Linked DNA regions of Flammeovirga yaeyamensis. The protein of the gene in region 1 binds, or shares a complex with, the protein of each later gene. Links are inferred from orthologs where the notes say so. Each region holds a gene or a part of one and is shown in the gene's direction. Other genes may lie near its edges.

Region 1 (3,299 bases):
TAACTCCTAAAAAAACATCCACAGGAATAAATTCCTGGGCTTTTGATACTTTTACCCCATAGAATATCCTCACTCCTCAGTTCTATAGTTAAAATACGAGGTCGGGAGACCTCTAACGTTTTTAGACACAAATGTCGCTAGCGCTTAACATTTGCGCCAGTTTTGGCAACTCCTAACTCCTAACTAAAAAAATAAATTCATAGGATTTTGATACTCTATCCTAATAGAATACCCTCCCCCCTTAGTTCCTTAGTTCCAAATTAAAATCATCGCCGCGTCACCCCTATTAGTTATTAGTTATTACCTATTACCTAAAAAAACCGTGTCATTTTGACCCCCACCCCCAACATCATCTCCAATCTCCTTACCTCCAAAAATCATTTCCCGTCATTTTGACACATTTCACTGACAATTTTTATCAAAAAGTCTATTGGCACACTCTTGGCAAAACGAGTGTCAGTATCCCAAAATGTGGGAGACTTTATTTTTTGAATGATTAATAACTTTTAAAACAATAGATTCCAATGTCACAAGTGAACATTAAACCTTTAGCGGACAGAGTACTTATCGAGCCTGCAGCAGCTGAAACAAAAACTGCATCAGGTCTATTTATTCCTGACAATGCGAAAGAGAAGCCTCAAAAAGGTACTGTTGTAGCAGTAGGAAACGGAACAAAAGACGAGCCTTTGACAGTTAAAGTTGGAGACACTGTAATTTATGGTAAATATTCTGGTACAGAATTAAACTTAGACGGTACAGATTATTTGATGATGCGTGAGGCGGACATCTTAGCGATCGTTTAATTTATACTCAAATTTTAGAAGGAAACTTCAACATTACATTTAACACAACATTATTTCGCTGAGAACATCAGCGTTTAATCTTAAAAATATTATGGCAAAAAATCTTCATTTCGATACAGAAGCAATCGAAGGATTAAAGAAAGGCGTTGATGCATTGGCAAACGCAGTGAAAGTTACTTTGGGACCAAAAGGTCGTAACGTTATTTTAGAAAAATCATTCGGATCACCACACGTTACTAAAGATGGTGTATCAGTAGCTAAAGAAATCGAATTAGCAGAGCCTATCGAAAACATGGGTGCTCAGTTGGTAAAAGAAGTAGCTTCTAAAACTGCTGATGAGGCAGGTGATGGTACAACTACAGCCACTGTTCTTACTCAAGCCATCTTCACTACAGGTATCAAAAACGTAGTGGCAGGTGCTAACCCAATGGACTTGAAGCGTGGTATCGACAAAGCAGTGAAAGCCATCGTTGCTGAGTTGAAAAACTCTTCAAAAACTGTTGAAACAAACAAAGAAGTTGAGCAAGTAGCAACAATTTCTGCGAACAACGACGCTGAGATCGGTAAAATGATCGCTGAAGCGATGGAAAAAGTAGGTAAAGATGGTGTGATCACTGTTGAAGAAGCAAAAGGTACTGAAACAGAAGTAAAAACTGTTGAAGGTATGCAATTCGACCGTGGATACCTTTCTCCATACTTTGTGACTAACACAGAGAAAATGGAAGCAGATATGGAATCTCCATACATCTTGATCTACGACAAGAAAGTTTCTACAATGAAAGAATTGCTTCCAGTATTAGAGCAAGTAGCTCAAACTGGCAAGCCTCTAGTAATCATCGCTGAGGATGTTGATTCTGAAGCATTGGCTACATTAGTAGTAAACAAAATCCGTGGTGCATTAAAAGTAGCAGCAGTTAAAGCTCCTGGTTTTGGTGACCGTCGTAAAGCTATGTTACAAGACATCGCTGTACTTACAGGTGGTACTGTCATCTCTGACGAAACAGGTATGAAGTTAGAAGATGCGACTATCGATATGTTAGGTACTGCGGAGAAAATGATCATCGACAAAGACAACACTGTTGTTGTTAACGGTGCAGGTAATGCTGACGCTGTTGCTGCTCGTGTTGCTGAGATCCGTGTTCAAATTGAAAACACAACTTCTGATTACGATAAAGAAAAATTACAAGAGCGTTTGGCTAAATTGGCTGGCGGTGTTGCAATTATCTATATCGGTGCAGCGACTGAAACAGAAATGAAAGAAAAGAAAGACCGTGTGGATGATGCTTTAGCAGCAACAAGAGCAGCGGTTGAAGAAGGTATCGTAGTTGGTGGAGGTACTGCCCTATTGAGAGCTTCATCTGTTCTTGATTCTGTTGATACAGCTCACCCAGACGAAGAAATTGGTGTTCAAATCGTAAAAACTGCTATCCAAGCTCCATTGAGAACTATCTTGGGTAACGCTGGTTTAGAGGCATCAGTTATCGTAAATAAAATCTTAGAAGGTGAAGGTAACTTCGGTTTCAATGCGCGTACAGAGGAGTACCAAGACTTAGTTGAGGCTGGTGTAATCGACCCAACTAAAGTAACTCGTCTTGCACTTGAGCACGCTGCTTCAGTAGCTTCATTGTTGTTAACTACAGACTGTGTAGTTTCTAACGAGAAAGAAGAAGCTGGTGCTGCAGCTCCTGCTATGCCTCCAATGGGTGGTGGTATGCCAGGCATGATGTAATCGAAATCATCGGTAGAGTAAACATATACAAAAGGCTGTTTCTTTCATTAGAGACAGCCTTTTGTTTTATGATACTCTTGAGTTCTTCAAATGGAAGGTTTTAAACTTATGCTTTTTCAATATTTTCTCATCTTCTTTCACTTCTTTATACAGTAAATCTACCAAGTGATGCATCTTAGAATCAATGTTTTCAAGATTCTTCTTAATTACATTTAGTAAAAACTGTTTTTCTTCACGAGATACATCGGTAGCTTCAAATAACTCCAAAATTCCTAAAGAAGTTGATAAATTCCCTCTTAAGTGATGTGAAGTGTAATCTAAGGCATGATTTAATTTTCTATTATCCTTTTCGATCTGACGTATATAAGAATACGTTTGTGACTCATCGGAGAAAACACTTACAACGTAAGGTTCTTCCAATTTCTGTACTCTATTCGTTCTATGAATAGTTTTCGTATTATCTGATTTAAAACCCATGAAGGGGATCACCTGAGTTTTCCCATCTAGATATACTTTTTCCAACAATTGAGATAATCCTATCTCCTCACAATTAGGGAAAACAGTTTCCAACAACTTTCCCTTGGTTTCATTCTCTGATAATCCATCCATTTCCCGACCAGCTTCATTATAATAATATATTTCAAATTTATGTGGTGCTAATCGTTTGTAAATAGTTACGCCTAATGGGGAATTATCATAGTAGTTAAGTAGTTCTTGAGTCATATATTGTATGTATTGTATTTCAAGCGTATCTTAATTTAAAAAAA
Region 2 (3,276 bases), 560 kb from region 1 along the record:
TTGCAATTGCAATCTTATCAAGAAAGGCAGAGGGATTGGGCCCTATGAAGTCTTGGCAACCTGCGCTCCTCAAAGCAAGGTGCCAACTCCCACCACGAAGGTGTTCGTGAAAAGATGAGTTTAACTCCATAAAATTTCATATTCATTGCATTGCAATACTGTCTATACTGATAAGTTCACGGATGAACCAAAATTTGGGCTGAGTGTTTTTTAGAAGTTTAAAACAGCATATTATTTCTTTTTGTCTACTGTTATTTTTAACAGGATGCTTTGAGCTACAAGAAAAGTTAGAAGTGACAGAAAGCGGAAAAGGTGATTATTCCTTTACTTTTGATTTTTCTCAGAGTAAAGATATCTTCAATATTATTTCTGCATATAAAGACAAAAACGATCAACGCATTTTTGAACCAAAAAAATACGAAAAACCTCTACAATTGCTAAGCCGAGAATTAAATACACTTCCCGGTGTGTACAATTGTAAGACTTTATTAGACTCTACCCATTGGAGGTTAGGTATTCGTTTTGCATTTGTTGATATTCATGCATTCAATTCCGCTCTCTCGAAAATTAACCTCTCTAAGAAGGAGGAGGTTTTCATCAAAATGAAGAGAAAAAAAGCTGAATGGGTTCAGAATGTAAATTGGATGAATATCATCACATCGCAACTACCAAATTCTGAAGAATCAAAGAAATTGATGTTGCAACAAGTGGATTCTGCTTCTTACAATTTCCATTGGAATCTGAACAGAAATATCAAAACTGTAAAATCTTATGAGATCGAACGAATGGGAACATCAGAATTGGTATTTGAAGGAAAAATTCCAAGCATTGAAAAAGCAGAGTATATCACTCAATGGAATGTAAAATTTAAATGAGATTATCATAAATAATAGAAATATGACCTATTTATTCACATCCGAATCTGTATCTGAAGGGCATCCAGATAAAATTGCCGATCAAATATCGGATTCAATTTTAGATGCTATGTTGGCACAAGACCCTACTTCACGTGTGGCTTGTGAAACTATGGTTACTACAGGTTTAGCTGTAATTGCTGGAGAAATTACGACAAAAGCATATGTTGAAATTCCAGATGTTGTTCGTGAGACTATCGACAAAATCGGGTACAATAAAGAAGATTATTACTTCGCAGCTCACTCTTGTGGTGTTCAAGTAGCATTACATAGCCAATCTCCAGATATTGCTCAAGGTGTAAACGTGGGTGAAGGTGTTGATAAAGATCAAGGTGCTGGTGACCAAGGTATGATGTTTGGTTACGCTACTAAAGAGACGCCAAGCTATATGCCAATGGCACTTGCTTTCTCTCATGGTCTAGTAAAAAGATTAGCTGAAATCCGTAAAACTCAGCCTGAATTAATCGGTTATTTAAGACCAGATGCTAAGGCTCAGGTAACCATTGAATATAACGAGGACAATACTCCTAAAAGAGTACACACTATCGTTGTTTCTACTCAGCACGATGAGTTCCCTAATAAATCAGACGATGATGCATTGGCTCAAATTGCAGAAGATGTGAAAAAACACGTTATTCCTGCTGTTATTCCAAATGCTTTGATCGATGCAGATACTATCTTCCACATCAACCCAACAGGTAAATTCGTTATCGGTGGACCTCACGGTGATGCTGGCTTGACTGGTCGTAAAATTATTGTAGATACTTACGGTGGTAAAGGTGCTCACGGTGGTGGTGCATTCTCAGGAAAAGATCCATCTAAAGTAGACCGTTCTGCTGCTTATGCTGCAAGACACATTGCTAAAAACTTAGTAGCTGCAGGTGTAGCTGACGAAGCTTTAGTACAAGTGGCTTATGCTATTGGTGTTTCTACACCAGTATCATTGAACGTACAAACTTACGGTACTTCAAAAGTAGACAAAACAGATGCTGAAATTTCAAATATCGTTAACGAGCTTTTCGATATGCGTCCTAAGGCAATTGTTGATCGTTTAGGTCTTACTAACCCTATTTTCTCTCCAACGGCTGCTTACGGTCATATGGGACAAGAACCATATACTAAAGAAGTTGAGTTGGAAATCAGAAATATCGAAGAAAAAGACGGTAAGAAAGTAACGACTACTACAATCGAGAAAAAAGAAGTAGAATTCTTTACATGGGAGAAACTAGATTATGTCGATAAGATTAAATCTGCTTTCGGATTGTAATATTTTTCTATAAATAATATTATTTCTAAATCCTTGTTGGTAATTTCACCAACAAGGATTTTTTTATTTTACGATATATGCGTTTCACTCTTATACTTCTACTCCTATTATCTAACCTAATCACTTTTGCGCAATCAAGTGATAGTTTATCTATTCATCAAAAACCAAAAAATAGAAAAACTGTTGGCCTTGTTCTAAGTGGTGGTGGTGCAAAAGGTATTGCCCATATTACCGTCATCAAAGTTCTTGAAGAATATGGTATTCCAATTGACTATATTACGGGTACTTCTATGGGAGCAATTGTTGGTGGATTTTATGCTGCAGGTTACACCACTGATGAATTGGAAATGTTTATCAGAGACCCTCAATTCCAAGATTGGGTATCAGGTAAAGTCAATACCGACGATCAATTTTATTTTGGTCGACAAGAAAGAGGAGCTGAATGGGTGAACTTTAATATTGAATATGATTCCATCTATGGTTTATCATGGGATCCCACAATTATCCCTACTGGTCTACTGAATTATAACCTTTCTGCCCGCCTTTTTAAACGCTCCAAAGAAATTGATTATGATTTCGATAATCTAGATGTTCCCTTTAGAGCCGTAGTATCTGATATCTTCGAAAGAAAAGCCATTGCCGTGGGTGAAGGAGATTTAATGAGTGCTATTCGTGGATCTATGGCTGTACCATTGGTCTTTTCTCCAGTAAAAATCCAAGATAAATATGTATATGATGGTGGTATCTACAACAACATCCCTGTAGATGTCATGAAGGAAGAATTTAATCCCGACATGGTCATTGCGGTTAACCTTGGTGCACATGATATGTTTGAAGAATATCCTTATGATAGAGATGAAGAACTTATCAAAGGCAATGTTTTAAAGTTCATTGTCATGAATAACACCTACCCCAAAGAACTTGACGATAAAGAAGATATTTATTTAGGTGTTCCTGTTGATGAATATTCTGCAGCTGATTTCACTCCAGTAGACTCTTTGCTGGCCATCGGCGACAGGTATGCTAGAACAATGATCGACTCCGTCGTTAAAGTTTATGGTGATGATCAACCAAAAGTTAAACCTCGACCAAGTC

The links.
Region 2: the proteins of groL (region 1) and metK are in contact, whole or in part, in a cryo-EM structure (PDB 8P4O), measured with the Escherichia coli proteins. The link is inferred for Flammeovirga yaeyamensis from one-to-one orthologs.

Annotation. Positions count from the first base shown.
Region 1 is NZ_CP076132.1:3,495,338-3,498,636, forward strand. What follows is about bases 253-3,213. They hold groL (chaperonin GroEL), read left to right. Parts: upstream 253-894; coding sequence 895-2,532; downstream 2,533-3,213. Other genes in these bases: KMW28_RS13650 (co-chaperone GroES), read left to right, coding at 525-803; KMW28_RS13660 (transcriptional regulator), read right to left, coding at 2,599-3,213. Also shown: more of KMW28_RS13660, read right to left, coding at 3,214-3,255.
Region 2 is NZ_CP076132.1:4,054,163-4,057,438, forward strand. Bases 102-3,039 are described here. They hold metK (methionine adenosyltransferase), read left to right. Parts: upstream 102-897; coding sequence 898-2,181; downstream 2,182-3,039. Other genes in these bases: KMW28_RS16000 (hypothetical protein), read left to right, coding at 294-875; KMW28_RS16010 (patatin-like phospholipase family protein), read left to right, coding at 2,259-3,039. In the rest of the region: more of KMW28_RS16010, read left to right, coding at 3,040-3,276. UniProt on the Escherichia coli protein: Catalyzes the formation of S-adenosylmethionine (AdoMet) from methionine and ATP.